DNA from 4 places in the Pantoea sp. CFCC18179 genome. Region 2 is predicted to be linked to each of the others. Evidence: predicted binding sites of a transcription regulator. Region 2 holds the regulator's gene; each other region holds the start of a gene.

Region 1 (7,946 bases), on a different contig from region 2:
ATGCGTTTTCGCGCATGCCGTGCTGAACAGGTATTCACCTATGTTTTGGCCTGGATCAATTTTCGCGCTGCTGCTGACATGTTATCTGCTCTGGTTATTGTTTAAACTACGCCGCCTGTCGCGTCTGAAGTCGCGTTTACGTCGGCGTTCAGCCCATCGCTTCGCCCACTCTTCTGCCACGCGACCCTCCCTCAGACGACGTCACCGTAAGGAGTGAGCATGTCATCGCCGCAGATCGATTGGGACCAGCGCCTCATCGAAAAATATAATTACGCCGGTCCGCGTTATACCTCTTATCCCACTGCGCTGGAGTTCAGCGAGCAGTTTGTCGAAGATAATTTCCAGCAAGCCGTTAAGCGATATCCCGATCGTCCGCTGTCGCTGTATGTGCATATCCCGTTTTGCCATCGTCTGTGCTATTTCTGCGGCTGCAATAAAATCGTTACGCGCCAATTGCATAAAGCCGATCAATACCTGGATGCATTAGAAAAGGAAATCCGCCAGCGCGCGCCGCTGTTTGTCGGCCGTAGCGTCACGCAATTGCATTGGGGTGGCGGCACACCGACTTTCCTCAATCAGCAGCAGGTAAGCCGGCTGGTGGCGATTTTGCGCGATCATTTCACCCTTGCTGATGACATAGAAATGTCGATCGAAGTTGATCCACGTGAAATCGAACTGGAAATGATCGATCATTTGCGCGCCGAAGGTTTCAACCGTTTAAGTATGGGCGTGCAGGATTTCAACAAAGCGGTGCAAGAGCGCGTCAATCGTGTGCAGGATGAAGAAACCATCTTTGCTCTGGTGCAGCGTGCGCGTGATCAAGGCTTTGGATCGGTCAGTCTCGACCTGATTTATGGTCTGCCGCTGCAAACGCCGGAGAGCTTCGCTTTCACCTTACAGCGCGTGATTGCACTCAATCCCGATCGCCTTAGCGTCTTCAACTATGCGCACATGCCAACGTTGTTTGCCGCACAGCGCAAAATCAAAGATGACGAATTGCCAGGCGCGGCACAGAAGCTGCAAATCCTGCAACAAACCATCGCCACGTTAACCGGTGAAGGTTATCAGTTCATCGGCATGGATCACTTTGCACGCCCGGACGATGAACTGGCAGTCGCGCAGCGCGCCGGTGAATTGCATCGTAATTTCCAGGGTTACACCACGCAAGGCGACAGCGATCTGCTGGGATTAGGCGTGTCGGCTATTAGCATGTTGGGCGACAGCTACGCGCAAAATCACAAAGAGCTGAAAGATTATTACGCGCACGTTGAGCAACGCGGCAATGCGTTATGGCGCGGCCTGTCGCTCAATGACGATGACTGCCTGCGTCGCGATGTGATCAAGTCGCTGATCTGCAATTTCGCTCTGGATTTCGCTACAGTCGAAGCACAATGGCCGATTAATTTCGAAAACTACTTTGCTGAAGATTTAGCGTTGCTCGCGCCGCTGGTGGCGGATGGATTGGTGGAACAGCGTGGTCGCAGCTTGCACGTCACCGGCGTCGGGCGTTTGCTGATTCGTAACATCTGTATGTGCTTTGATGTCTACATGCGGCAAAAGATGCGCATGCAGCAATTTTCGCGGGTGATATAAGTAAAAAGGGAGCTTTCGCTCCCTTTTGTTTTATTCCATTCCCAGCTCTTTCAACTTGCGCGTCAGGGTATTACGTCCCCAGCCGAGCAAACGTGCGGCTTCCTGTTTGTGCCCTTGCGTATGGCGCAGCGCGGTGGTGAGCAAAGTGCGCTCCATCTCCGGCTGAGCTTCAGACAGCAAGTTTTGATGACCGGAACGCAACGCGCGATCGGCCCATTGCGCCAGCAACGTGGCCCAACTGTCTGGCAACGACTGCACCGGACTATCTGGCGTGCTGGACTCAAACAGTTCTGGCGGCAGATCCTGAATCAACACTTCCTGGCCCGCCGCCATTACGGTTAACCAGCGGCAGGTGTTTTCCAACTGACGCACGTTACCGGACCAATGCAGACGCGTCAGTGCGGTTTCGGTTTCAGGATGCAGGATCTTGGCTTCAACACCCAATTCACGCGCGGCCACTTGCAGGAAGTAACGCGCCAACCGTGGAATATCTTCACGACGTTCACGCAACGGCGGCAGATGAACGCGAATCACGTTGAGACGGTGGAACAAGTCCTCACGGAATTTGCCTTCCTGCACCCGTAACTCGAGATTCTGGTGCGTTGCCGCAATGATACGCACATCGACTTTCACTGGCGCATAGCCGCCGACGCGATAAAACTGGCCATCGGCCAATACGCGTAATAGACGGGTTTGCACGTCGAGTGGCATATCACCAATTTCATCAAGGAACAGCGTGCCACCGTCGGCCTGCTCAAAACGTCCCTGACGAATCTGGTTTGCCCCAGTGAACGCGCCTTTTTCGTGACCAAAAAGTTCCGATTCAATCAGGTCTTTGGGAATGGCGGCCATATTCAGCGCGATAAAGGGAGATTTCGCGCGTGGACTGTGACGATGCAACGCATGCGCCACTAACTCTTTACCCGTGCCAGATTCACCGTTGATCAGCACGCTAATGGAGGAGCGTGAAAGGCGACCAATGATGCGGAACACATCCTGCATCGCCGGCGCTTCGCCAATGATGTCGGTGGTTGGGCCGCTAACCGGCTGATTGCGCGGCTGCTGCTGTTCCTGATAATGGCTGATTGCACGCTCTACCAGCGCCACCGCTTCATCAATATCAAACGGTTTTGGCAGGTAATCGAACGCGCCTTGCTGATAAGCGCTGACCGCCGCATCCAGATCGGAGTGCGCCGTCATGATGATCACCGGCAGCATCGGATGGCGCTGTTTAATCTGCTTTAGTAGCGCAAGTCCATCCATGCCAGGCATACGAATGTCTGACAATAATACGTCTGGGGTTTTGCTTGCGAGCGCATCCAATACCTCGTTAGCGCTGTCAAAGGTTGCACAGCTCAAACCGGCTCCAGTGAGCGCCCGTTCAAGCACCCAGCGGATGGAGCTATCGTCATCGACGATCCAGACTATCCCTCGTTGCATAGAAACCTCACTGGCGAATAGGCAGGTAGACCGAGAATTCGGTGTGACCTGGCCAACTGTTAAATTCTATTTTTCCCGAATGCTGATCGATCAGGCTGCGGGCGATGGAGAGACCTAAACCGGTGCCACCTTCGCGTCCGCTCACCATCGGATAGAACAGCGTATCTTGTAGCTGGGCCGGAATCCCTGGGCCGTCATCTTCAATATCAATGCGAGCAACTAAACGATAACGCGTGCCGTGCAGCGTCAGCTGGAAGGCGGTACGCGTACGAATAACGATGGTGCCGCCTTCGTCACCCAATGCTTGCAGCGCATTACGCACCACATTTAACAGCACTTGTTCAATTTGGTCGGGATCGTGTGGCAGTTCCGGCAGGCTCGGATCGTAATCTCGCACCAGCGAAACATTATCTGGCAATTCCATCGACACCAGATTCACCACACGCTCGGCAACCTGATGAATACTTTGCGTCACATGCAAACCCGGTTGCTGCGGGCCTAACAGGCGATCAACCAGATTACGTAAGCGGTCGGCCTGCTCAATGATGATGCGCGTATATTCATGCAAAGAGGGATCGGGTAACGCGCGAGTAAGCAGTTGCGCGGCGCCACGTAACCCTCCCAGCGGGTTTTTAATTTCATGTGCCAGACCGCGCACTAAATCGCGCGCTGCCACTTGCTGAGCATGTTGAATTTGTTCCTGGCTAAGACGACGTTGATTATCCATCGGCGCCATTTCCAGCAGAATAAAACCATCCGGTAAACGCTGTGCCGTCAGCGACATAATATGCGCGCGACCATCCACCACTAACGTTACTTCGCTATCGGTAAAGCCCTGGCCAGCCCCGAGACTCTCGCTCATCACCTCAATATTCAGCGAAAAATAGCCGGTTAATTCCGGTAATGGCGTGCCGAACAATTTACGTGAGCTTTGCGCCAGTAATTGCTGCGCCGCCGGATTGGCGTAATGGATAACTAAATCGTTATCGACCAGCAAAATACTGTTGATAAGGGAGTTGAGAATCTGCCCCGCATCGGGCAGCGTGCCAGTTGCCATACAGCGTTCCTCTGCACTAATTTAGTGCATTATAGCCTGTCAGGACGGAAATCTGTGCTTCAAACCATGAATGCGCGGAGAAAAAAGCCCATCCGGAGATGGGCTAAAGTTTCCACGGCAATATAAAAATCTTTCAGGTTATTCACGCTGCGAAAATACAGCGTGAATAGAGGCTGAAATTTTTAAATTAAACGCTGTAGTACAGTTCGAACTCAACTGGGTGCGGAGTCATACGCACACGGTCAACTTCTGGCTTACGCAGTTCGATGTACGCGTCGATAGCGTCATCAGTGAACACGCCGCCGCGGGTCAGGAACTCGCGGTCTTCGTTCAGTGCGTTCAATGCTTCTTCCAGAGAACCTGCAACTTTTGGAATCTCAGCTTCTTCTTCCGGAGGCAGGTCATACAGGTTTTTGTCCATCGCATCGCCAGGATGGATCTTGTTGATAACACCATCAAGACCAGCCATCAGCAGCGCGGTGAATGCCAGATATGGGTTAGCCGCTGGATCTGGGAAGCGCGCTTCGATACGACGTGCTTTCGGGCTAGCAACCACTGGGATACGGATAGAAGCCGAACGGTTACGCGCAGAGTAAGCCAGCATAACAGGTGCTTCGTAGCCTGGGACCAGACGCTTGTATGAGTTAGTAGTTGGGTTCGCCAGGGCGTTGATCGCTTTAGCGTGCTTGATGATACCGCCGATGTAGAACAGAGCAGTTTCAGACAGGCCGCCGTACTTGTCGCCAGAGAACAGGTTCACGCCGCCTTTTGACAGGGACATGTGGCAGTGCATACCAGAACCGTTATCGCCAAACATTGGCTTAGGCATGAAGGTTGCAGTTTTGCCGTACGCGTGAGCAACGTTGTGCACCACGTATTTGTAGATCTGAATTTCGTCAGCTTTTTTGGTCATGGTGTTGAAGCGGGTAGCCACTTCGTTCTGACCAGCAGTGGCGACTTCGTGGTGATGCGCTTCAACCACCAGGCCCATTTGCTCCATGGTCAGACACATGGCTGAACGGATGTCCTGCGCTGAGTCAACCGGTGGCACTGGGAAGTATCCGCCTTTCAGACCTGGACGGTGACCTTTGTTGCCACCTTCGTACTCTTTACCGGTGTTCCATGCTGCTTCGATATCGTCGATAGCAACGTGTGAACCTGAAGTAGAGGAACCGAAACGGATGTCATCGAACAGGAAGAACTCTGGCTCTGGTCCAAACAGCACGGTATCCGCGATGCCGGAAGAACGCAGGAACTCTTCTGCACGTTTAGCGATAGAACGTGGGTCACGATCGTAGCCCTGCAGCGTGCCTGGCTCAAGGATGTCGCAACGGATGATCAGGGTCGAGTCTTCGAAGAACGGATCCATCACCGCAGTGGTTGCATCCGGCATCAGCACCATGTCTGATTCGTTAATGCCTTTCCAGCCACCAATTGATGAGCCGTCAAACATTTTGCCTTCTTCGAAGAAGTCAGCGTTAACCTGGTGAGCAGGGATAGTAACGTGCTGTTCTTTACCTTTAGTATCGGTAAAACGCAGGTCAACAAACTTAACTTCGTGCTCGTTCATCATCGAGAGAACGTGTTCAGCAGACATACTCAACTCTCCTGGAAATGGTCATTATCGTCATGGTGAGAGAACTTCGTTGCCGGGAATGCGCCATATTGACTGGCCACCCCTAACCAAAGATCTCGGCAAGCTCTTTCAACCGTTTTATAACTGTCGTTTTCGCTTAATATAGATAAAGCGAATTCTGTGCCAACTTTATGACAACGGTGAAAATGGCGCTACAATGCGCCCTTTCGTGAGTCGAAGGCTGCACCAGGATGGATTGCATGCATCATATCGGTGCACCTTAGGTGAAATTAAGCACCACTTTGGTGCAAATTGCCATCGCAGTGCAGATTAATGCACCGATAACGGTGCTAAAAACCAGCGCTACGAGAAACTTTCGGCGAAATCTGTGATCATGTTCAGTCTTCCGCTTAATCCGTGTACAATACCGCGTTATTTCTATAATGCCTGAGGCAAAGCTGTGATCGAAAATTTGCGTAACATCGCCATCATCGCGCACGTTGACCATGGTAAGACCACCCTGGTTGATAAGCTGCTACAACAGTCCGGTACTTTTGATGCTCGTACCGAAGCGACTGAGCGCGTAATGGACTCCAACGATTTGGAGAAAGAGCGTGGGATTACCATCCTCGCAAAAAACACCGCCATCAAATGGAACGACTATCGCATCAACATCGTTGATACCCCAGGACACGCCGACTTCGGTGGTGAAGTGGAACGCGTTATGTCCATGGTTGATTCGGTGCTGTTGGTTGTAGATGCGATGGATGGCCCTATGCCGCAAACCCGCTTCGTAACCAAGAAAGCTTTTGCTCATGGTTTGAAGCCGATTGTGGTTATCAACAAAGTTGACCGTCCGGGCGCGCGTCCTGATTGGGTTGTTGATCAGGTATTCGACCTGTTCGTTAACCTGGATGCGACTGACGAGCAGCTGGACTTCCCGATCATCTTCGCTTCGGCGTTAAATGGTATCGCGGGTCTGGAACACACCGACATGGCTGACGACATGACCCCGCTGTATCAGGCGATCGTCGACCACGTTTCTCCACCTCAGGTTGAAGTTGAAGCGCCACTGCAGATGCAGATCTCGCAGCTGGACTACAACAACTACCTGGGCGTAATCGGCATCGGCCGCATCAAGCGCGGTACCGTTAAGCCGAACCAGCAAGTCACTATCATTGATAGCGAAGGCAAAACCCGTAACGGTAAAGTCGGTAAAGTACTGGGCCACCTTGGTCTGGAACGTATCGAAAGCACCCTGGCGGAAGCGGGCGATATCATCGCTATCACCGGCCTGGGCGAGCTGAACATCTCTGACACCATCTGCGACACGCAGAATGTGGAAGCGCTGCCAGCCTTGAGCGTCGATGAACCAACCGTAACCATGTTCTTCAACGTCAACACCTCGCCGTTCTGCGGTAAAGAAGGTAAGTTCGTGACGTCGCGCCAGATTCTGGAGCGTTTGAACAAAGAACTGGTACACAATGTTGCACTGCGCGTTGAAGAAACTGAAGATTCAGATGCGTTCCGTGTTTCTGGTCGTGGTGAGCTGCACTTGTCAGTTCTGATCGAAAACATGCGTCGTGAAGGTTTCGAGCTGGCGGTATCCCGTCCGAAAGTAATCTTCCGCGAGTTCGAAGGCCGTAAACAAGAGCCATTCGAAAACGTTACCCTCGACATCGAAGAAACCCATCAGGGTTCTGTGATGCAAGCGATGGGTGAGCGTAAAGGCGATCTGAAAAACATGGATCCGGATGGCAAAGGCCGTGTACGTCTCGACTACATGATCCCAAGCCGTGGCCTGATCGGCTTCCGTAACGAATTCATGACCATGACTTCAGGTACTGGTCTGCTGTACTCCACCTTCAGCCACTACGACGACGTTCGTCCGGGCGAAGTGGGCCAGCGTCAGAACGGCGTACTGATCTCAAACGGCCAGGGTAAAGCGGTAGCGTTCGCCCTGTTCGGTCTGCAAGATCGCGGTAAGCTGTTCCTGGGTCACGGTGCAGAAGTTTATGAAGGCCAGATCATCGGTATTCATAGCCGTTCTAACGACCTGACTGTTAACTGCTTGACCGGTAAGAAACTGACCAACATGCGTGCGTCAGGTACTGATGAAGCCACCACTCTGGTTCCACCGCAGAAAATGACGTTGGAACAGGCTATCGAGTTCATCGATGATGACGAACTGGTAGAAGTGACTCCGTTGTCAGTACGTATTCGTAAACGTCACCTGACCGAGAACGATCGTAAACGTTCTTCTCGTGGCAGCAAAGACTA
Region 2 (7,946 bases):
CGCCCATGGTGATCGGGTCCTGGCCGACAAACGGCTCATCAAACATGATCAGCTCTGGTTCAAGCGCAATCGCACGCGCCAGTGCCGCACGGCGCGCCATCCCGCCAGAGAGTTCAGCCGGCATCAGCTTAGCCGCGCCGCGCAAACCAACCGCTTCCAGCTTCATTAATACCGTGCTGTGCAGTAATTCTGGCGGCAACTGCGTATGCTCACGTAACGGCCAGGCAACGTTTTCGTAGACGTTAAGGTCGGTGAAAAGTGCCCCTGACTGGAACAACATGCTCATCTTTTTACGCACTTCATACAATTTAGTGCGGGAAAGCGTCGGGATATTGTGTTCGCGGAACCAAATCTCGCCTTTGTCAGGCTGCAATTGCCCGCCGATCAGACGCAAGAGCGTGGTTTTACCAATGCCAGACGGTCCCATAATTGCGGTCACTTTACCGGCAGGCACGGTTAACGAGATGTCGTCGAAGATGGTACGATCTCCGCGCGTGAAACTGACGCCACGAACCTCAACCAGATTCGTTTGCTGCTGGATCATCTTTACCTCTTTATGCGGGTCGGGCGTTTTCAAAGCGATGGATGTTAGCCTGTTAGCCCCAAATGCACGATAGTTTTACAGAAACTTACCCACTTGGTGTGGCGAAAACGGCCTTAAAATTTACTTTTGCCTCTCAGACAGTCAAAATCAGCGCCTGTTACCGCGTGCAGACTGTATTTCGCTGTCGGACAAGGTTCGCCGACACATCCATCCATCAAGGATTTTTAATGTTCGTAGCTTCTGCCTTGCTGTTTATCGGATTGATTTTATTGGTTTACGGTGCCGACCGTTTGGTGTTTAGCGCCGCGATCCTCTGTCGATCCTTTGGCATCCCGCCGCTGATCATTGGCATGACGGTGGTCAGCATTGGCACATCACTGCCGGAATTGATTGTCTCGTTCTCAGCCGCGCAGCATGGACAGATGGATTTAGCCGTTGGCACCGCGCTGGGTTCCAACATAACCAACATTCTCTTGATTCTTGGTGGCGCCGCACTGCTGCACCCCTTAACGGTACACTCCAATCTCATTCGGCGCGAACTACCATTAATGCTGCTAGTCTCACTGCTCAGCGGCATCATGCTATTTGACAACTATCTCAGCCGACTCGATGGTGCAGCACTTTTGCTGATTGCATTGGGTTATTTGCTGGTGGTGATACGCATTGCCCGCCGCGCGGAACGTGATAATAACGACACCTTGACCCGCGAACAGTTGGCCGAACTGCCGCGCGATGAAGCCGGAAATACCGTGGCCTTTTTGTGGCTGGCGGTGGCGCTGATTATTCTGCCGATGTCGACGCGTATGGTGATCGACAATGCCACCGTGTTTGCTGACTACTTTGGCGTGAGCGAACTGGTCATGGGTTTAACGCTGATTGCGGTCGGCACCAGCCTGCCAGAACTGGCTACTGTGGTCGCGGGCGCATTGAAGGGTGAAGACGATATCGCCATTGGTAATCTGATCGGCGCCAATATTTTTAACCTGGCGATTGTGCTCGGCCTGCCTGCGTTAATTCATCCGGGCAGCGTTGATCTGCATGCCTTCGCACGTGATTACTGGGTGATGCTCGGCGTGAGCGTGCTGTTCGCCCTACTTTGCCTACTGCGTAAGCGTCGCATTGGACGCACCGCCGGCATTTTATTGTTAACGGGATTTGTCGTATGGGTTCTGTGGCTGTGGCTCAGCCCTACGCTTCTCGCAAGTTATTAAGGACGGACTGACCATGTCACATCAGCAACCGGATTTCGACTTCCAGCAAGCGGGCAAAGCCGTGCTGCGCATTGAGCGCGAAGGGCTGGAGCAACTTGATCAATATATCAATGATGATTTCAGCCGCGCCTGCGCGATGATCTTCGCCTGCCGCGGCAAAGTCGTGGTGATGGGCATGGGAAAATCCGGTCATATCGGCAAAAAGATGGCGGCGACCTTTGCCAGTACCGGTACGCCGGCCTTCTTTGTTCATCCCGGTGAAGCCAGCCACGGCGATCTCGGCATGGTCAGCACCAATGACGTGGTCATTGCGATATCCAACAGTGGCGAATCCGGTGAGATTCTGGCGTTGATTCCCGTGCTTAAGCGCCAGAAAGTGCAGCTCATCTGCATTACCGGCCGCCCGGAAAGCGCCATGAGCCGCGCCTCGGACGTGCATCTCTGCGTAAACGTGCCGCAGGAAGCGTGTCCGCTTGGCCTTGCGCCCACCACCAGCACCACCGCGACGTTAGTGATGGGCGATGCCCTTGCGGTGGCGTTGCTGGAAGCGCGCGGCTTTACGCAGGAAGATTTTGCCTTGTCGCATCCCGGCGGCGCGTTGGGACGCAAACTGCTGCTGCACGTTAGCGATATCATGCACAGCGGCGATGAAATTCCGCATGTCAGCCGCGATGCTTCGATGCGCGATGCACTGTTGGAAATCACCCGCAAAAACCTCGGCTTGACGGTAATTGTCGATGACCTGATGAAAATCGAAGGCATCTTCACCGATGGTGACTTACGCCGCGTGTTCGATATGGGCATCGATTTCCAAAAGGCCAGCATTCAGGATGTGATGACCAGCGGCGGCATTCGCGTAAGGCCGAATATGCTGGCAGTTGATGCACTGAATCTGATGCAAAACAAAAACATCACCGTCCTGCTGGTCGCCGATGACGATCGCCTGCTCGGTGTGGTACATATGCATGACATGCTGCGCGCTGGCGTAGTTTGAACGGGAACAAAAAATGAGTGCTGAAACCGCGATGGTCGAGACCTGCTACGGCCCGGTAAGCGCAGCCGTAATGGCGCGGGCCGCGCAAATTCGCCTGCTGATTTGTGACGTCGATGGCGTGATGTCAGATGGCGTGATTTATATGGGCAATAGCGGCGAAGAGCTTAAGGCGTTTAACGTGCGCGATGGTTATGGCGTGCGATGCCTGCTGACCTCCGGCGTCGAAGTGGCTATTATTACCGGCCGCAAAGCAAAACTGCTGGAAGATCGCTGTAAGACGCTCGGCATTACGCATCTTTACCAGGGGCAATCGGATAAGCTTTTGGCCTGGCGTGAACTCCTGGATAAACTGTCACTCACTGCCGATCAGGTGGCCTACATTGGCGATGATCTGATTGACTGGCCGGTAATGGCGCAAGCAGGTTTGAGTGTGGCGGTGGCCGATGCCCACCCAATTTTGCTGCCGCGCGCGCATTACGTTACGCGTATTGCCGGTGGTCGTGGCGCAGTGCGTGAATTGTGCGATCTGATTTTGATGGCACAGAACAAATTTGAGGATGCCAAAGGGCAATCTATATGAGTAAGAGCAGGCGTTGGATGACGCTGATTCTGGCCTTGATCGCCCTGGTGCTGATCGGCTGGAATCTCACCAACCAGGATGACAATAAAACGCCGGTGGCGACCAACGATCAAGAGCCGACGTACACCAGCGAAAAATCCAATACGGTGGTATATAACCCGACGGGCGCGCTGGGCTACAAACTGATCTCGGATAAAGTGACCTACTTTTCTGCCGATGAGGTAAGTTGGTTTGATAATCCGGTCATGACCACCTATGACGAAAATAAAGTGCCAACCTGGTCAGTACGCTCCGATAAAGCCAAGCTGACGAAAGATCGCATGCTTTATCTTTATGGTCATGTTGTCGTTAATACGTTGACTCAGGATTCACAACTTGAGCGTATCCTTACCGATAACGCGCAGGTTAATTTGGTCACCCAGGATGTGACGTCTGACGATCAAGTCACCCTTTTTGGCCGCAGTTTTAATTCCACTGGCACGAAGATGCGCGGCAACTTACGGACGAAGAATGCTGAGCTGCTTGAAAAGGTCAAAACTTCCTATGAAATCCAAAATGAACAAAAACAGCCTTAAGTTATTGCTGGTGAGTACGCTGCTGGCGACGAGTTTACCTGCACTGGCGTTGACCGGCGATTCAGACAAACCGGTTAATATCGATTCCGTTAATCAAGCATTGGACCTGCAAGGTAATGTCGCGACCTTCACTGGCAACGTGATCGTTACTCAAGGTTCTATCAAGATCACCGCGGATAAAGTGGTGGTCACGCGTCCAGGTGGCGACAGCAAAAAAACCATCGTGGATGCTTACGGTAATCCCGCCACTTTCTATCAAATGCAGGACAGCGGCAAACCAGTGCAGGGTCACGCTTCGAAACTGCATTACGAATTGGCCAACGATTTTGTTGAATTGACCGGCAACGCTTACATTCAGCAGCTGGACAGCAACATCAAAGGCGACCGCATCACTTACCTGGTGAAAGAGCAGAAAATGCAGGCTTACAGCCAGGGTGAGAGCAAGCGTGTGACCACCGTTCTGGTACCGTCGCAGCTGCAGGATAAAAACGGTTCGTCTGCGAGCCCTAAAAAGAGTAATTGATTGCTATGGCCACACTGATCGCTGAAAACCTGGCGAAAGCCTACAAAGGCCGCCGCGTGGTGGAAGATGTTAGCCTGCAGGTGAAATCCGGCGAAATTGTCGGCCTGCTTGGCCCAAACGGTGCCGGTAAAACCACCACCTTTTACATGGTTGTGGGCATTGTGCCGCGCGATGCCGGCCGCATCGTGATTGATGACGAAGACATCAGTATTCTGCCGCTGCATGCCCGTGCACGTCGCGGTATCGGTTATCTGCCGCAGGAAGCGTCAATTTTCCGTCGCTTGAGTGTTTACGACAACCTGATGGCGGTTCTGCAGATTCGTGATGACCTGACGGAAGAACAGCGTCAGGATCGCGCCAACGAACTGATGGAAGAGTTCCACATTGGGCATTTGCGCGACAGCATGGGGCAAGCGCTGTCAGGTGGTGAACGTCGTCGTGTGGAAATCGCCCGCGCGCTGGCCGCCAATCCGAAATTTATCCTGCTGGATGAACCTTTTGCCGGGGTTGACCCGATTTCGGTTATCGATATCAAGAAAATCATCGAGCATTTGCGTGACAGCGGCCTTGGCGTGCTGATTACTGACCATAACGTGCGTGAAACCCTCGCCGTGTGTGAACGCGCTTATATCGTCAGCCAGGGCCATTTAATTGCCCATGGCACGCCTGATGAAATTCTTGTAGATGAGCAGGTTAAGCGTGTTTATTTGGGCGAAGAGTTCAGACTCTGATAAGGTGTCGTAACACCCTACGTTTGCTTAGGAAATTCTAATCGAATTATGAAGCAAGGTTTGCAACTCAGGCTCAGCCAACAACTGGCGATGACTCCACAGCTGCAGCAAGCAATTCGCTTGTTGCAGCTTTCTACGCTTGAACTCCAGCAAGAACTGCAACTGGCGCTGGAAAGCAATCCGCTGCTTGAACAAACCGATCTGCATGAAGAAGTCGACGCGCGCGAATTTCAGGAACAGGAAAGCGATTCGTTAGACACGCGAGAAGCGCTTGAACAGAAAGACATGCCGGATGAGCTGCCACTTGATGCCACCTGGGATGAAATTTACACCGCGGGAACCCCTTCAGGCACCGGCACCGATTATCAAGATGATGAACTGCCGGTTTATCAAGGCGAAACCACCCAATCGCTACAGGATTACCTGATGTGGCAGGTGGAGTTAACGCCGTTTTCTGACACCGATCGCGCCATCGCCACGTCGATTGTCGATGCTATCGACGATACCGGCTATCTCACCGTCAGCTTACAAGACATTTATGACAGTATTGGTGACGAAGAGCTGGCGCTGGATGAAGTTGAAGCGGTGCTGAAACGCGTGCAACGTTTCGATCCGGTCGGCGTCGGTGCACGTGATTTACGTGATTGCCTGCTGGTACAACTCTCGCAATACGCCGCTGACACGCCGATGTTGGCAGAAGCGCGCTTGATTGTAAGCGAACATCTCGATCTGCTGGCAAACCACGATTTCCGCAGCCTGATGCGTGTGACACGCCTGAAAGAAGAAGTGCTTAAGGATGCGATGATGCTGATTCAGTCGCTTGATCCGCGTCCCGGCCAATCGATCAACACCAGCGAACCGGAATATGTGATTCCCGATGTGCTGGTGCGCAAAATCCATAAACGCTGGACGGTTGAACTCAATTCCGACAGCATGCCGCGTCTGAAAATCAATCAGCAATATGCGGCGATGGGCGGCGCGGGTCGCAATGACAGCGACAATCAATATATCCGCAGTAATTTACAGGAAGCCAAGTGGCTGATTAAGAGCCTGGAGAGCCGTAACGACACGCTGCTGAAAGTGACACGTTGTATCGTTGAACAGCAGCAGGCGTTTTTTGAGCAGGGCGAGGAGTACATGCGTCCAATGGTGCTGGCAGATATTGCCCAGGCTGTTGATATGCATGAATCCACGATTTCCCGCGTGACCACGCAGAAGTATTTGCACAGCCCGCGTGGCATCTTTGAGCTGAAGTATTTTTTCTCCAGTCACGTCAACACCGAAGGCGGCGGCGAAGCCTCGTCCACGGCGATTCGTGCGTTGGTGAAAAAATTGATCTCCGCGGAAAACCCCGCAAAACCCTTGAGCGACAGCAAACTGACCTCCATGTTATCCGATCAGGGCATCATGGTAGCGCGACGTACGGTTGCTAAATATCGCGAGTCTTTATCGATACCGCCATCAAATCAGCGTAAACAGTTGGTTTGACCGAACGAAGAAGGAAGACCTATGCAGCTAAACCTTACCGGACTTAACGTTGAGATTACCGAACCTCTACGCGAATTTGTAAATACCAAATTTGCCAAACTGGAACACTATTTTGATCGTATCAATCAGGTTTATATTGTTCTAAAAGTAGAGAAGGTGACGCAGATTGCAGATGCAACACTGCACGTCAACGGCGGGGAGCTGCACGCCACATCGGAAGCGGAAGACATGTACGCGGCCATCGACGGGTTAATCGATAAGCTTTCCCGTCAGCTGACCAAACATAAAGACAAACTGAAAAAACACTAACCTTCACGCTTGCAGAGTGCTGACTGATTCGGCACTTAGAGCAAAGATGGGGCGGATTGTACCGCCCCGTTTTGTCATCTGCGCAAGCGCCAGCGGGCTAAAGGCAATGAAATCAATTGCCTGATTCTCGCGGCTAAGTGAACTCGCAAGTGAAACGATGATGAACAACGATCTGACACTGGAATTGAGCTCGGTCCTTTCACTGGACTGTACCCGTAGCGGCGTACACTGCCAGAGTAAAAAACGCGCGCTGGAAATTATCAGCGAGCTGGCAGCGAAGCAGCTCAATCTGCCGCACCAGACGCTTTTCGAAGCAATCCTGACCCGCGAACGGATGGGCAGTACCGGCATTGGCAACGGCATCGCCATTCCCCATGGCAAGCTGGAGGAAGATACTTTGCGTGCCGTAGGCGTGTTTATCAGCCTTGATCAGCCGATTGCTTTTGATGCGGTCGATAATCAACCGGTTGACCTGCTGTTTGCCCTGCTGGTGCCTGCGGACCAGTGTAAAACCCACTTGCACACGCTTTCGCTGGTCGCCAAACGGCTGGCGGATAAAACCGTTTGTCGCCGTTTACGCGCGGCACAAAGCGACGAAGAGCTCTACGCCATTATCACAGAAGCTCAGGAAGAACACTCTTAAGCGACAAACACTTTTACCGGCGTTTTCGCCGGTTTAAAACGGGAGAAATGTGATGGTGCTGATGATCGTTAGCGGTCGGTCAGGCTCGGGAAAATCAGTCGCGCTGCGTGCCCTTGAAGATATGGGCTTTTACTGTGTCGATAACTTACCGGTGGTGTTATTGCCGGAGCTGGCGAATACCTTAACCGAACGCAATATCTCTGCGGCAGTTAGCATTGACGTGCGCAACATGCCGGAATCACCGGAGATTTTTGAAACCGCTCTGAATAATCTGCCGGATTCTTTTTCACCCCAGTTGCTGTTCCTGGATGCCGATCGCAATACTTTGATCCGCCGCTACAGCGACAC
Region 3 (7,946 bases), on a different contig from region 2:
CACCAGCGTGGCGATGACCGAAACTATTGGCGCTGCCGCACGCGCGGTCGCTGCGCCTGGCACGGAGATTTTGGCGGTGTGCCCCAGCCACGGCGTGGAATCGATTGAAGGCCATTTCGATGAAGCGATTGCGGCAATTGGCGTGCTGGAGCAGGTCAAACGTGGCAAACAGCAAGGCGTTAGCGGCCACATCATTGCCTGCTTTGGCGATCCCGGCTTGTTGGCGGCGCGCGAACTGGCAAGCGGCCCAGTGATTGGTATTGCGGAAGCCGCGATGCACACCGCAACGCTGGTGGCGACGCGCTTTTCCATCGTCACCACCTTACCGCGTACCTTGGTAATTGCGCGTCATCTGTTGCAGCAATACGGCTTCACAAACCATTGCGCCGCGCTGCATGCCATTGATCTGCCGGTGTTAGCGCTGGAAGACGGCAGCGGCGTGGCGCAAGAGAAAGTGCGTCAACGCTGTATACAAGCCAAACGTGAAGATGGCAGCGGGGCGATTGTTTTGGGCTGTGGCGGTATGGCCTCGCTGGCGCAGGAGTTGACCAAAGAACTGGGTTTACCGGTGATCGACGGCGTAAGTGCCGCAGTGAAAATGGTCGAGTCACTGGTGGCGTTGGGCTTTGGTACCAGCAAACACGGCGATCTCGATTATCCATTGCAGAAACCGCTCAGCGGGGCATTTCAGCACCTAAACTAAGTGCTGGTTGAGGACTGAACACAGGAACTTGCAGAATGAATGATGTATCTGAAAAGAAAGAGTACAGCTTCAACAAAAACTACCCACGCGATCTGATTGGTTATGCCAATCAGCCGCCGCATGCTAAATGGCCGGGCAAAGCACGCGTAGCGGTGCAATTTGTCCTCAACTATGAAGAGGGCGCGGAGAACAACGTGCTGCACGGCGACGCCGGTTCCGAGCAATTTCTTTCCGACATCATCGGTGCAGCCAGTTACGCCGACCGCCACATGTCGATGGATTCGCTGTACGAATACGGTTCTCGCGCCGGCTTCTGGCGCATCCACAATGAGTTTCAAAAACGTGGCTTACCGCTGACGGTGTTTGGCGTTGCGATGGCGTTGGCGCGCCATCCTGAGATTGTTGCAGCGATCAAAGCCGCCGATTACGACGTGGTTAGCCACGGCTGGCGCTGGATTCATTATCAAGCGATGGACGCCAAAACCGAACGTCAGCATATGCAGCAAGCGGTGGACGTGTTGACCGATCTGTTTGGCAAAGCGCCAACCGGTTGGTACACCGGGCGCGACAGCCCAAACACGCGCCGTTTGGTGGTGGAGCAGGGCGGATTCAGCTACGACAGCGACTATTACGGCGATGATTTACCGTTCTGGACGCAAGTCACTTGTCAGGACGGCACGGTAAAACCGCACCTGATCATTCCCTACACGTTGGAGTGCAATGACATGCGCTTCGCCTCGCCGCAAGGTTTCAACACCGCGGAGCAGTTCTTTGTCTATCTGCGCGATACGTTTGATGTGTTGTACGAAGAAGGGGAAACTGCACCGAAGATGATGTCGATTGGCATGCACTGCCGTTTGTTGGGGCGTCCGGGTAAATTCCGTGGGTTGCAGCGTTTTCTCGATCATATCCAGCAGCACGAGAATGTGTGGGTGTGTACTCGCCAGCAAATCGCCGATCACTGGATGAAAACCCATCCGGCACCGAGCGCGTAATCCCTGCTCCCGCGATTCTCTCCACCGAATCATTCCCTCTCCCACTTGTGGGAGAGGGCTAGGGTGAGGGGCAGCACGCACCCAACCCAACCTAACTCATCAAACTCACCTGCGCCGCCACAATCCGCCAGCCGCACGGCAAGCGCACCCACGTCTGCTGTTGACGTCCAATCTTCTCCACCCCTTCACGCGTAAACTCGGTGCTGCACACCGCATAATCATCGCCAAAGGTCGTAATCACCGTGTTACGCAACTCACGATCCAACCCTTTCGACGGACGCGCAGCGCGAAACGCGCGGATCTCATCAATGCCATACAAATTCTCTCCGGCACCCAAACGCACGGTGCGCTTGTCATGCCAAAATAATTCATCCAGTACCGCGACATCATTACTAATAAGCGCTTGCTCGTAGCGATAAAAGGCGGTAGTCACTTCGGCGAGAATCGCCGGGCGATCAATATGTTCAGGCGTCATGTTCATGCATCCATTAAGGTGATTTGTGGCAGCGTCAGCCCTTGCTGTTGCAGCGCCCACGCGGCGCGCAGTGCCAGATGTTCTTTAAACGGTGCGGCGATCAGCTGCAAGCCAATCGGCAAACCGTTAGCCGTTTGCAGCGGCACGGTGCACACCGGCAAGCCAAGGAAGGAAATTGGCTGGGTCAGCATGCCCATGCTGGCGCGCGTAGGCAAATCCTGGCCGTTGATATGAATGGTTTCCTGGCCGATGGTGGTCGCCGTGCACGGTGTGGCGGGGGCAATCAGCACATCAAAGTGCTCAAACAGCGGCAACACTTGCTGCTGGAAATGGCGGCGGAAGCGTTGCGCCTGCACGTACCACGCCGAAGGCAACATCGCGCCAGCTAATAACCGTTCGCGAGAATTCGGTTCAAATTGTTCCGGTTGGCTGCGTAGCAACGGCAAATAGTGATTGCCGCCTTCCGCCGCCGTCATGATAAACGCGGCCGAACGGGCGATTTCAGCATTCGGCATCGTCACTTCTTCAGACGCTTCCAGCGCTTTAGCCACCATCGCCACCGCCGCATGGGCTTCATCGCTACACCATGTCGAGAAGAAACCGCCCAACACCGCGCTGCGTATGCCTTGTGTGCCTTTACTCAACTCATGGCTCACCGGCGCAATGGGTTGTGCTGCCTGAAAAGCATCGCTGGCATCGGCACCTTGCAAGGTGTCATATACCAGGCTCAAATCCTCCACCGAGCGGGCAAACGGGCCGATGTGATCGAGGCTGGCGACAAACGGATGGCTGCCGCTGCGTGATAGACGGCCAAAGGTCGGTTTTAAACCAAAGATGCCGCACAACGAAGCGGGCACGCGGATCGAACCATTGGTGTCGGTGCCAAGGGAAAAATGCACCAAACCCGCCGCCACCGCCGCAGCTGAACCGCCAGACGATCCGCCCGCCACACGGCTCAAATCGCGTGGGTTGTGTGTGGCGCCGTAATGGGTATTTTCAGTGGTGAAGCCGTACGCGTAGGCATCCATATTCAGCATGCCGGAAAGCAATGCGCCGGACTGACGCAATTTGCTCACCGCCCACGCATCTTCGCGCGCCACGGCGCGTTCGCTGAATAAGCTGGCACCGGCCAGCGTGCTGTGCCCGGCGACATCAAACAGATTTTTCACCGCGTAAGGAATACCGGCCAGCGGCGGCAAGCTTTCACCGCGCTGGCGCTGCTGATCGATCTGTTCAGCTTCGCGCAGCATGCGTTGCCCGGTGACTTCGGTCCAGGCATTGATCGCCGGATTATGCTGCTCAATCGCCGTTAATGTGGATTGCGCGATATCGTGCGCGCTGATCTCGCCCTGGCTCAGCGCTTGCTGAAGTTGCGTAATGGATAATGACGACAGTTTCATGGCTGGAACACTCCCGCCACTTCCAGACGATCGTCGAGCGGCAGCGCCATCAGCGGCCCTGCCATCGCCGCAATGCGGTTGAACTGCGTCAGCAATTCGGCACGGCGCGAATCATCCAGTTCCAGCGCCAGAATCTGTTCCATTTGGGCGATGTAGGTGGCCCAATCGACGTGTTTATTCATTGTCACTCTCCATTAGAAACCGGCGGCGCTGCCGTTGCTGCGCGGATCAAATGCGCCTTCCAGCATGCCGTTGTTGTGTCTGACGATTGCCCCCGCATGGCCGACCACTTCGCTGAAATCAGGCAGCAGCTCAACCTCATGACCGAGCGCGCGCAGTTGCTGCACGGTTTCCGGCGCAATACGGGCTTCGAGTTTGAGCGAGTCAGAGGATTGTCCCCACGTGCGACCAAGCAACCAACGCGGCGCGCTCACCGCTTGTTGCAGCGACATGCCTTGAATCACGTGACGGGTGAAAATCGCCGCCTGGGTTTGCGGCTGGCCGTCGCCGCCCATCGATCCATATACCATGGTGCGCCCATCTTTCAGGCGTGCAGCGGCGGGATTGAGCGTATGGAACGGTTGCTTGCCCGGTTGCAGCGTCAGTAAATGATCGGGTTGCAGGCTGAATGCCGCGCCACGGTTTTGCCAGGTAATCCCGGTGCCGGGCAGCACCACGCCGCTGCCGAATTCATGGTAGATGCTTTGGATGAACGACACCGCCAAACCGCTGCTGTCCATCACACCCATCCACACCGTATCGCCTGGCCCACGTCCAGTACCCCATGGCGCGGCTTGTTGATCGTCGATTTTTGCCGCCAGCGAACCGAGGTGATCGGCATCCAACAGGCTTTGCACGTCAATATCAATATGGCGCGGATCGGTGATGTGTTTATCGCGCAGTGCGAAGGCTTTTTTGGTGGCTTCGACGATGCGGTGCACGGTTTGCGCTTCATCGGCGGCGGCCATATTCAGGCGGTCGGTAATGCCGAGGATCGCCAATGACACCAAACCTTGCGTCGGCGGCGTCATGTTCCAGATATCGCCCTCACTGTGCGCCAGATGCAGCGGCGTGCAGCGGCGTGCACGCTGGTTCTGCAAATCTTCCAGCGTGATCGGCATACCCAGCGCGGTCATTTCACGCGCTAAATGGTGCGCCAGTTCTCCGCGATAGAAACTCTCTAAACCTTGATCGCACAACAGGCTCAGCGTATTCGCCAGCGCCGGTTGGGTGAAACGGCTGCCCGCTGCGGGCACATTGCCATCCGGCAAATAAGTGGCGGCAAAGCCAGGCTGATGCTGCAACTCGTGCTGCTTGGCGGCAGTGGCGGCGGCTTGCGAGGCGGTGACCGGAATGCCGTCGGCGGCATAGCGAATCGCATCCCGCAGCAGACGCGCCAGCGGCAACGGTGCGGCACCGAGTTCCTGCGCCAGCGTTAGCGCTTCCTGCCAACCGCTGACGGTGCCCGCCACGGTTAACGCGGCTTTAGGACCGCGATGCGGAATATGTGTTTCGCCGTGATAGAAATCGAGGTGCGCCAGCGAACCGGCGGCACCACTGGCATCAATGGCAATCGGATCGCCATTGGGTGGCACCACCAACCAAAAGCCGTCGCCGCCTAAACCGTTCATGTGCGGATAAACCACGGCGATGGTAGCTGCGGCGGCTACCATGGCTTCAATCGCATTGCCGCCTTCGCGTAACACCGCTAAAGCGCTTTCACTGGCAAGATGATGCGGCGCGACGGCCATGCCTAATGGCGCCATATTGCTCTGTATCATAGGGAACTCTTTTTCTGGGTACGTGGTTGAGTGAAAGCAAGAGCTGTTCCAGTTTTGGTCGGACATCAATCTGGATCGATTTATGCTAGCTTGTGGTGAAACGAAAGTTACAGGACCGATGATGAAACAACTTGATGAACGCCTTCGTAGTCACTATCCGCAGCTATCGCCGCAGGAGCAGCGTATTGCCGACTTCGTGTTTGACCATTTTGATGACCTGATCAGCTACAACAGCGCCGAGTTAGCGCGGCTGAGCGGTGTCTCGAAGGCCACGGTCAGCCGGTTGTTTAAGCGCCTCGGTTACGAGAAATACAAAGACATGCGCGATGAACTGCGCGTGCTGCGCCAAAGCGGTATGCCGCTCACCGATAACCGTGATGCAGTGCAAGGTAACACCTTGTTATCGCGCCACTATAAGCAAGAAATGGCGAACTTAACGCAATGGGTAAACAGCATCGATCCGCAGCAATTTGGTGAAGTGATTACGGCGATTGGCACGGCAAAGCGGGTATTTATTATCGGCATGCGCAACGCCTATCCGGTGGCGCTGCACCTGCGCCAACAGCTGATGCAGGCGCGTGCGCAGGTGCATGTGCTGCCGCAGCCAGGCCAGACACTGGGTGAAGAGCTGGTGGATATCACGCCCGAAGATATTGTGGTGGTAATGGCGTTTCGCCGTCGTCCACGCATCATCCGTCCGCTGATGCAGCAACTGCAACACAGCAACATTCCGGTGCTGGCGCTATGCGAGCCGCAGGCGCAGGGCATCATCACCTTAGCGCGCTGGCAGCTGTGCGCGCCGCTGGACAGCGTTTCCGCTTTTGATAGCTATGCGTCGGCCATGAGTTTGGTTAACTTGCTGGCCAACGCTTTACTGCATGAAATGTTGTCGCAGGGCCGTCAGCGCATCCATCAAATCGCCGATCTTTATCAACATCTCGATGAGCTGGAACACCGCTAACGGGCGCCATTATGGTGCATTGCACCGTTATTGATCGTTAACTGCAACGGGCGCAATGCCCGTTTTTTCTGCCTGAAACCTCATAAATCATCGTTTTTCACCCTTTCTCTCCTCGCTACAGCGGTTGGCACATTAGTTGCAAATCGATTCATCAAGAATCTTTCGTTTCACGTTTAACTCACCGGGGTGCATAATGAAAAAAGTTTTATTGGCGGTAGCAGGCGCGGCATTGCTGATGGCGCAGGTTGGTAGCGCGATGGCCGATCAGTTGCAGGATATCCAGAAACGCGGCGTGATCCGGGTTGCTGTGCCACAAGACTTCCCACCGTTTGGTTCAGTGGGCACCGATTTGCAGCCGCAGGGCTACGACATCGACATGGCGAAGTACCTGGCAAAACAGATGAAACTGAAGTTGCAGCTGGTGCCGGTTTCCAGTGCTAACCGCGTGCCATATCTGCAAACCGATAAAGTCGATCTGGTGATCTCCAGCATGGGCAAAAATGCTGAACGCGAGAAAGTGATCGACTTCAGCCAGGCTTACGCGCCGTTCTTCCTTGGCGTATTTGGTCCGAAAGGTGAAACGCTGAAAGATGCTGCCGCGTTGAGCGGTAAATCCATCGGCGTAACGCGCGGTGCAGTAGAAGACATGGTGTTGAGCGATATCGCACCGAAAGATGCGCAGGTGAAACGTTATGAAGATAACAACACCACGCTGTCAGCCTATCTGTCAGGACAAGTGCAATATGTCGCCACCGGCAACTTAGTGGTGGCCGCGATTGCGCGCCAGAACGCGGAAAAAGCGCCGGTTGCCCAGTTTATGCTGAAAGATTCACCGTGCTACATCGGCTTGAAAAAAGATGAACCAGCGCTGAAAGACAAAGTGAATGCGTTGATTGAGCAAGGCATCAAAGATGGCACGCTGAACAAGCTGTCGGAAGAGTGGTTGAAAGCGCCACTGCCAGCTAACCTCGGCGCATAACATCATGATTGGGCAACTAAACTTTGCAGATCTCTGGCCGCATTGGCCAGAGTTGCTAGCCGGGTTGTGGGTGACGATTCAGATCACTGTGCTCGCCACGGTGGGCGGCGTCAGCCTGGGCATTCTCGGCGCGGCGCTGCGCAGCGGCAAACCCAGCTGGGCCAGTCGCATTTGGGGCGTCTACGTCGAGCTGATCCGTAACACGCCGTTTGTGGTGCAGCTGTTTTTCATCGTCTTTGGTTTGCCCAATCTTGGTCTGAAACTGACGGCGGGCGAAGCTGCGCTGCTGGCGATGTTGATTAACCTTGGCGCGTACAGCACCGAAATTATTCGCGCCGGGATTCAGGTGACGCCGCGCGGCCAATGGGAAGCGGGGCGCGTGCTGGGATTGACCCGCGCGCAAACCTTTATCCGCGTGGTGCTGCCGCCGTCGCTGCAACGGATTTATCCGGCGCTGGTGAGCCAATGCATCATCGTGATGCTCGGCTCTTCGGTGGTGTCGCAGGTCTCGTACGAAGAGTTGACCTTCGCCGCCAACCTGATTCAGTCGCGTACCTTTTTGAGTTTTGAAGTCTATCTGGTGACCACGTTGATCTATCTGGCGTTGTCGATTGCCATGCGTCAGTTATTGCTGGCGTTGGGACGTAAATGG
Region 4 (7,946 bases), on a different contig from region 2:
CTTTGCTGCAATTATTGCCGCCGCATGTGGTGGGCGTGATTGTTGATGGCGTAACGCAACATCGCCTCAGTACTGGCCAGATCTTCATGTGGATCGGCGTGATGTTGGTCACTGCGGTGATCGTCTATCTGCTGCGTTACGTTTGGCGCGTGCTGTTGTTTGGCGCCTCCTACCAATTAGCGGTCGAACTGCGCGAAGATTTCTATCGTCAACTCAGCCGCCAGCATCCCGCTTTTTATTTGCGTCATCGCACCGGCGATCTGATCGCGCGCGCCACCAACGATGTGGATCGCGTGGTATTCGCAGCCGGTGAAGGCGTGCTGACGCTGGTGGATTCGCTGGTGATGGGTTTGGTGGTGCTGATTGTAATGAGTACGCAAATCAGCTGGGAACTGACGTTATTGGCGCTGATCCCGATGCCAATTATGGCATTCGCCATCCAAAAAGACGGCGCGCGTCTGCATCAGCGATTCAAAGTGGCGCAGGCGGCGTTCTCCAGCCTCAACGATCAAACGCAAGAAAGCCTGACCAGTATTCGCATGATCAAAGCCTTTGGTCTGGAAGATCATCAATCGCAGCAGTTCGCTGGGATAGCGGCGGATACTGGCAAGAAAAACCTGCATGTGGCGCGCGTTGATGCGCGTTTCGATCCGATCATTTATATCGCCGTTGGCTTCTCCAATTTGCTGGCGATTGCCGGCGGCGGCTGGATGGTATGGGAAGGTAATTTGACGCTCGGCCAGCTCACCAGTTTCGTGATGTATCTCGGTTTAATGATTTGGCCGATGCTGGCGTTGGCATGGATGATCAACATCGTCGAGCGCGGTAGTGCGGCGTGGAGTCGTATCCGTGCGCTGCTGAACGAAGCCCCAGCGGTGGAAGATGGGCAAAAAATTCTGCCATCGGAACCTGGCGTATTGCAGGTGGCGATTCGCGAATTCCGTTATCCGGCCAGCTCCAGCGCGGTGCTTAGTCATGTCAATTTCCAACTGAAACCGGGGCAAATGCTCGGTTTGTGCGGACCCACTGGCTGCGGCAAGAGTACCTTGTTGAGCCTGATCCAACGTCATTTCGATATCGATCAGGGCGACATTCGCTACCACAACACGCCGTTGCCGCAGTTGCGACTCGATAGCTGGCGCAGCCGTTTGGCGGTGGTCAGCCAAACGCCATTCCTGTTCTCAGATACCATCGCCAATAATCTGGCATTAGGTCGGCCCAATGCAACGCAGGAAGAGTTGGAGCGCGTGGCGCAAATGGCCTGCGTGCACGACGATATTTTACGTTTGCCGCAAGGTTATGAAACCGAAGTGGGTGAGCGCGGCGTGATGTTATCCGGTGGACAAAAACAACGCATCGCGATTGCCCGTGCGCTGCTGCTGAACGCCGAAATCCTGATTCTGGATGATGCACTTTCAGCGGTAGACGGCCGCACCGAACATGACATTCTGCATAACCTGCGCATTTGGGGCAAAGGCCGCACTTTGATTATCAGCGCGCATCGCTTGTCGGCGCTAACCGAAGCCAGCGAAATTCTGGTGCTGCAACAAGGCGCGGTAGCGCAGCGTGGCGATCATGACACACTGGCGGCAAATGAAGGTTGGTATCGCGATATGTACCGTTATCAGCAATTGGAAGCGGCGTTGGATGAGGATGAAGTGGCAGAAGGAGCGATCCGTGGCTAAAGCAAAACCTTTGTGGCCAACGCTGAAACGCCTGCTGGCGTATGGCAAACCGTGGCGCAAATCGCTGTGGCTGGCGGTTGGCATGCTGTGGATCGCGGCGGCGGCAGAAGTCACCGGACCGGTGTTGGTGAGCTACTTCATTGATAATTTAGTGGCAAAACATCAAATGCCGTGGGGCATTGTGGCGGGATTGCTGGTGGGCTTTGTGCTGCTGCAATTATTAGCCGCCGGTTTGCACTATTTTCAGGCGTTGCTGTTTAACCGCGCCGCGATTGGCGTGGTGCAGCAATTGCGCGTCGATGTGATGAACGCCGCGCTGCGCCAACCGCTTAGCGCATTTGATACCCAGCCGGTGGGGCAAATTATCTCTCGTGTCACCAACGACACCGAAGTGATCAAAGATCTGTATGTCACCGTGGTCGCCACGGTTTTACGTGCTGCCGCGCTGATTGGTGCCATGCTAGTGGCGATGTTCTCGCTGGATTGGCGCATGGCGCTGGTGGCGATTGTGATCTTCCCGCTGGTGCTGACGGTGATGCTAATTTATCAGCGCTACAGTACGCCAATCGCGCGCCGCGTACGCAGTTATCTGGCGGACATCAACAACGGCTTTAACGAAGTGATCAACGGCATGAGCGTGATCCAGCAGTTCCGCCAGCAAGCGCGTTTCGGCGAACGCATGGGGGAAGCCAGCCGCTCGCATTATCTGGCACGCATGGAAACGTTGCGTCTTGATGGCTTCTTGCTGCGCCCTTTGTTGAGCCTGTTTTCAGCCATGATTCTGTGTGGCTTGCTGATGTTGTTCAGCTTTGCCACACCCGGGGTGTTTGAAGTCGGCGTGTTGTACGCGTTTATCACCTATTTGGGACGTCTCAACGAACCGCTAATTGAGCTCACCACCCAGCAATCAATGCTGCAACAAGCGGTGGTTTCCGGCGAACGTATCTTCGAGCTGATGGATGCTGACCAACAAGGTTACGGCGGCGATAGCCAACCGCTTAAATCCGGTAGCATCACACTGCGCGAGGTCAGTTTTGCCTATCGCGATGACCGTGATGTGTTGAGCAACATCAATCTTGATGTGCCGTCGCGCAATTTTGTCGCGCTGGTTGGGCATACTGGCAGCGGCAAAAGTACCTTAGCCAACTTGCTGATGGGCTATTACCCGGTGACGCGCGGTTCGATTGAACTCGATGGTCGACCGCTGCCGCAGCTTTCCCATGCGGCATTGCGTCAAAGCGTGGCGATGGTGCAGCAAGATCCGGTGGTGCTGGCCGATTCATTGCTGGCCAACGTGCGTTTAGGCCGTGATATCCCGGAAGAGCAAGTGTGGCAAGCGCTGGAAACGGTGCAACTGGCACCGCTGGCGCGCAGTATGTCGGAGGGCATTCATACGCGGCTGGGCGAGCAGGGCAATAATCTTTCGGTTGGGCAGAAGCAATTGCTGGCGCTGGCGCGCGTGTTGGTGTCATTGCCGCAGATTCTGATCCTCGACGAAGCCACCGCCAATATCGATTCCGGCACCGAGCAGGCGATCCAGCATGCGTTACGTGCGTTGCGTCAGCACAGTACCTTGGTGGTGATTGCACATCGGCTTTCCACCATCACTGAAGCCGATCAGATTTTGGTGCTGCATCGCGGCCAGGTTGTTGAACGCGGTACGCATGCTGAATTGCTGGCCGAGCAAGGTCGTTATTGGCAGATGTATCAATTGCAACAAGCGGGCGATGAACTCGCGGCGGGCATTCCCGTACACGCTGAAGGGTGAATTGCACCTTTTTTGCACAGTTTTCTCGGAATGTTCTGTATTGATGCACTTCTTTGAGGCTTAAAGCACCAAATTGGTGCGTTAATGCAACACCTTTTCTGTTCTCTCTCCCCAAATTGCGTCGCGCATCACATAACGAAGCGCGATGCAGCGCGCCTATGCTACTGACATTCCCCTTTTTTTATTTATGGCACAGCGTTTGCTTATATCTCTGCGTGTCCGCGAAGACTCACTCAATTTCTTATCTGGAGGGGAACGTATGAAGCTGGTTACCGTGGTAATCAAACCATTCAAGCTGGAGGACGTGCGTGAAGCCTTATCCTCTATTGGCATTCAGGGACTGACAGTTACCGAGGTGAAAGGTTTCGGTCGCCAGAAAGGTCACGCAGAGCTTTATCGCGGTGCCGAGTACAGCGTTAACTTCCTGCCAAAAGTAAAAATTGATATCGCTATTGCGGACGATCAACTTGACGAAGTGGTCGATGTCATCAGCAAAGCCGCTTATACCGGCAAAATTGGCGACGGTAAGATTTTCGTCGCAGAACTACAGCGCGTTATCCGTATTCGTACCGGCGAGACCGACGAAGCAGCACTGTAACTGGGGCTCTGAATTGTGATGGGATGGAAAGAAATGAATAAAGTAATGACGAAGTTGGGCCTTGCTAGCCTCGCGCTGTTACCGTCTCTGGCCATGGCGGCAGCTCCTGCCGTAGCGGATAAAGCCGATAACGCCTTTATGATGATCTGTACCGCGTTAGTACTGTTTATGTCGATTCCGGGAATTGCGCTGTTCTACGGCGGTTTGATTCGCGGTAAAAACGTGCTGTCAATGTTAACGCAGGTGGCGGTGACCTTCTCTCTGGTGTGCGTGCTGTGGGTGCTGTATGGCTACTCGCTGGCGTTCAGCGAAGGTAACTCCTTCTTCGGTAACTTCCAGTGGGCGATGTTGAAAAATATCGAACTGAAAGCCGTTATGGGCAGCTTCTACCAGTACATTCACGTGGCGTTCCAGGCTTCCTTCGCCTGTATCACCGTGGGTCTGATTGTTGGTGCTCTGGCTGAACGTATTCGCTTCTCTGCGGTGCTGATTTTCGTGGTGGTCTGGCTGACGCTGGCTTACCTGCCAATCGCACACATGGTTTGGGCTGGTGGCTTGCTGGCGCAAGACGGTGCGCTCGACTTCGCGGGTGGTACGGTTGTTCACATCAACGCCGCGGTTGCTGGCTTGGTCGGTGCTTACCTGGTGGGTAAACGTGCTGGTTTCGGCAAAGAAGCCTTCAAACCGCACAACCTGCCGATGGTGTTCCTCGGTACTGCGATTCTGTATGTAGGCTGGTTCGGCTTCAATGCCGGTTCTGCTTCATCGGCTAACGAAATCGCGGCGCTGGCGTTCCTCAACACCGTTGTTGCAACTGCGGGTGCGGTGCTGTCTTGGGTGTTTGGCGAGTGGGCGATGCGTGGCAAACCTTCTCTGCTCGGTGCTTGCTCGGGCTTCATCGCGGGTCTGGTGGCGATTACCCCAGCCTGTGGTTATGTCGGTGTCGGCGGCGCGCTGATTATCGGTCTGGCAGGTGGTTTGGCTGGTATCTGGGGCGTCACTACTCTGAAAAGATGGCTGCGTGTTGATGACCCATGTGACGTGTTCGGTGTACACGGCGTGTGTGGCATCCTCGGATGTATCCTGACTGGCGTGTTCGCTTCCTCTTCACTGGGCGGCGTGGGCTACGCAGAAGGCGTGACCATGGGCCATCAGGTTTGGGTACAGTTGTTCAGCGTGGGCGTCACCATCGTGTGGACCGCCGTTGTGGCCTTCATCGGCTTCAAACTGGCAGATATGATTGTTGGCCTGCGTGTTCCAGAAGATCAGGAACGTGAAGGTCTGGATGTGAACAGCCACGGCGAAAACGCTTACAACCAGTAAGAGCCGGGCTGAAGAAGAGCAGTGCGCTAAAACTATAAAAAGCAGAAGGGGCGATAATATCGCCCCTTTTTTTATGCGTCGCGTTGGCGCATCACACCTTCCTGCACCGTGGTCGCCACCAAGGTGCCATCCTGCGTATAAAACTCACCTCGAACGAAACCACGCGCGCCAGATGCTGAGGTGCTGACCACGCTATACAGCAACCATTCCGTCAAATCGAACGGGCGATGGAACCACATTGAGTGATCGATAGTGGCAACTTGCATATCCGGCTCCAGGAAGCCTTTGCCGTGTGGCTGAAGCGCAACCGGCAGGAAGTTGAGATCGGAAGCATATCCCAGCAGATATTGGTGGATGCGACGGTCATCTGGCAATGCGCCATTCGCACGAATCCAAACCTGACGTACCGGTTCATCGACACGCCCCTTTAGCGGATTGTGAATCTGCACCGGGCGGATATCCAACGGGCGTTCGGCGAGGAATTTCTCTTTCAGTTTGAGCGGCAAATGGGCGGCCAGCTTTTGCGCCAAATCCTGTTCTGACGGCAAATTATCCGGGCCTGGCACCTTCGGCATGGTGTTCTGATGTTCAAAACCACTTTCGGGCGCCTGGAATGACGCTGTCATGTAGAAGATCGGCTGGCCGTTCTGCACCGCGCTGACGCGGCGAGCGCTGAAGCTTTTGCCGTCACGCAGCGTTTCGACATCATAAATGATGGCTTTCTGGCTATCGCCCGGGCGCAGGAAATAGCTGTGGAATGAGTGGATGATGCGATCTTCTGGCACCGTTTGCTTTGCTGCGTACAGTGCTTGCCCCACTACTTGACCACCAAACACCTGTCGCAGGCCAAGATCTTCGCTTTGCCCGCGAAATAACCCTTCTTCCAGTTTTTCCAAATTTAATAAATTAAGCAGGTTGTGCAGTGCCTGGCTCATAGCGGATTCCTCAGTAATACCGATGGAGTGAGTTTGAAAGATCCGACCAGTTTCCGTCAATGATTTTGCCGTGATTTCAGCGAGCTGGCAGTGGCTTTAGGCATAAAGCCGATTTTTGTGCCAGAATTAAGGGCATTCAGCGGGTGAAAAGCTACGGAGTAAAATACCCGCCGACAATCATAGTGTTCATAAGGAGACGACATCGATGAAACTCTGGCAAGTTATTAGCGGTATTACCTTGGCCGCGGCGATCAGCGGTTGTGCCGATCACAGTAAACCGATTGCAACCCCGACGCTCGGTTCAACGGTGGTAGGGCAGCCGGATGCGATTAAGCAGCCTAACGTGAGTGGTTCGGTGTATATCCGTCAGCGTATTGCGCTGCCACCGGATGCCGTTTTGACCGTGACGCTGGCGGATGCCTCCCTGGCCGATGCGCCATCGAAAGTGCTGTCGCAGCGCGCGGTGCGCACCGAAGGGAAGCAGTCGCCGTTCCAGTTTGTCTTGCCGTTCAATCCAGCCGACATTCAGCCTAATGCACGCATTCTGCTGAGTGCGGCGATTACTATTGATGGCAAACTGGCGTTTATCACCGATACGGTGAAACCAGTGATCAATCAGGGCGGAACTAAAGCGGAACTTCTGTTGGTGCCGGTCACTAATATGGCGATGCCCGCGCAGCCGGGAGCAGCGACAATCGTGCCTTCGACGTCACCGACGCAGGTCACGCCATCGTCTTCGGTGCCTGCGCCGACAAGTTTGTAATTTGATTTTGGACGAGAAAGCGCGCAGTACGTCATCATTGTTACGTAAAGCCGCTGTCTCGTCCCTGATCGCTCAGCACACGCCATCCCTGGCGTGTGACGCTTTACTTCACAACGATGACATAGCGCGTGTTAATCATTGTGCGGTTTGCTAAGGTCAAAACAGCATTCGTTTTGCCACTAATATTCCCAGCGATACTTTTCCAGTTCGATTTCGCCTGCATCACTCACTTCAATGCCTTCCGCTTCTAACGCATCGCGCTGGCGAAACAGATCGTCACCTTGCAGTGAAATTCGCCCATGACGATTAATCACGCGAAACCAGGGTAATTTGCTGCCTTGCGGTAATCGCCGCAACACGCCGCCAACCTGACGCGCCGCACGCGGTGATCCCGCAAGTAACGCCACATCGCCATAAGTGGTGACCTTGCCTTTCGGAATGGCGGCAATGATTTGCCAAACGCGCTCGGAGAAGTTGTTTTGGTCGCTCATTCGCGCACCTATTTCAAACAGGAAGGGGCAAATTTTAGCATGCAGAAGGGTAGACAGCAGCGCATTGCTGTGTGCTTGTGCAAGAAACCAACGGTTGTCGGGCCTGCGCTTGCAATTGCCAGGGGCTTACTTGATAATGCCTGCGCTCTCGAAATGAGGGCACCTCAATGGGGGCCCTGTTGGTTCTCCCGCAACGCTAACTTGTGAACTCGGTCAGATCCGGAAGGAAGCAGCCGCAGCAGGCGACGCGTGTGCCGGGATGTAGCTGGCAGGGCCCCCACCCAATTCTAGCCCGCCCAAAAACACCCACTTATTTCATGCGCAGAGAAATCGGGCACTCCTTTGCCGATGAATCATTCCTTGATTAAACGAAGATATTACCG

The links. Region 2 encodes sigma-54, which starts transcription at its own class of promoters, with help from an activator protein. Its sites were predicted from a motif close to GTTGGCACANNTTTCGCTNT; they were not measured.
Region 1: glnA (glutamate--ammonia ligase) is a predicted target of sigma-54. The motif match lies at 5,835-5,854, and genes of this name have one in related genera.
Region 3: ACPUC7_RS23120 (gamma-glutamyltransferase family protein) is a predicted target of sigma-54. The motif match lies at 5,388-5,407, and genes of this name have one in related genera.
Region 4: glnK (P-II family nitrogen regulator) is a predicted target of sigma-54. The motif match lies at 3,640-3,659, and genes of this name have one in related genera.

Annotation. Positions count from the first base shown of each region.
Region 1 covers NZ_JBNBPM010000011.1:113,411-121,356, reverse strand. Annotated here, with positions in the region: gene hemN (oxygen-independent coproporphyrinogen III oxidase) at 220-1,593, shown strand; gene glnG (nitrogen regulation protein NR(I)) at 1,624-3,033, opposite strand; gene glnL (nitrogen regulation protein NR(II)) at 3,041-4,090, opposite strand; gene glnA (glutamate--ammonia ligase) at 4,278-5,687, opposite strand; gene typA (ribosome-dependent GTPase TypA) at 6,127-7,946, shown strand, end outside.
Region 2 covers NZ_JBNBPM010000004.1:251,567-259,512, reverse strand. Annotated here, with positions in the region: gene mlaF (phospholipid ABC transporter ATP-binding protein MlaF) at 1-544, opposite strand, end outside; gene ACPUC7_RS10705 (calcium/sodium antiporter) at 772-1,755, shown strand; gene kdsD (arabinose-5-phosphate isomerase KdsD) at 1,769-2,749, shown strand; gene kdsC (3-deoxy-manno-octulosonate-8-phosphatase KdsC) at 2,763-3,329, shown strand; gene lptC (LPS export ABC transporter periplasmic protein LptC) at 3,326-3,904, shown strand; gene lptA (lipopolysaccharide ABC transporter substrate-binding protein LptA) at 3,873-4,427, shown strand; gene lptB (LPS export ABC transporter ATP-binding protein) at 4,433-5,158, shown strand; gene rpoN (RNA polymerase factor sigma-54) at 5,207-6,646, shown strand; gene hpf (ribosome hibernation promoting factor) at 6,668-6,955, shown strand; gene ptsN (PTS IIA-like nitrogen regulatory protein PtsN) at 7,116-7,598, shown strand; gene rapZ (RNase adapter RapZ) at 7,651-7,946, shown strand, end outside.
Region 3 covers NZ_JBNBPM010000021.1:17,251-25,196, reverse strand. Annotated here, with positions in the region: gene hpxA (allantoin racemase) at 1-703, shown strand, start outside; gene puuE (allantoinase PuuE) at 739-1,698, shown strand; gene hpxZ (oxalurate catabolism protein HpxZ) at 1,790-2,173, opposite strand; gene ACPUC7_RS23130 (AtzE family amidohydrolase) at 2,176-3,573, opposite strand; gene hpxX (oxalurate catabolism protein HpxX) at 3,570-3,755, opposite strand; gene ACPUC7_RS23120 (gamma-glutamyltransferase family protein) at 3,768-5,354, opposite strand; gene hpxU (MurR/RpiR family transcriptional regulator HpxU) at 5,476-6,315, shown strand; gene ACPUC7_RS23110 (transporter substrate-binding domain-containing protein) at 6,509-7,294, shown strand; gene ACPUC7_RS23105 (amino acid ABC transporter permease) at 7,299-7,946, shown strand, end outside.
Region 4 covers NZ_JBNBPM010000005.1:288,620-296,565, reverse strand. Annotated here, with positions in the region: gene ACPUC7_RS12745 (SmdA family multidrug ABC transporter permease/ATP-binding protein) at 1-1,685, shown strand, start outside; gene ACPUC7_RS12740 (SmdB family multidrug efflux ABC transporter permease/ATP-binding protein) at 1,648-3,453, shown strand; gene glnK (P-II family nitrogen regulator) at 3,713-4,051, shown strand; gene amtB (ammonium transporter AmtB) at 4,085-5,374, shown strand; gene tesB (acyl-CoA thioesterase II) at 5,446-6,309, opposite strand; gene ACPUC7_RS12720 (YbaY family lipoprotein) at 6,515-7,072, shown strand; gene ACPUC7_RS12715 (MGMT family protein) at 7,252-7,563, opposite strand; RNA gene ffs (signal recognition particle sRNA small type) at 7,741-7,837, shown strand.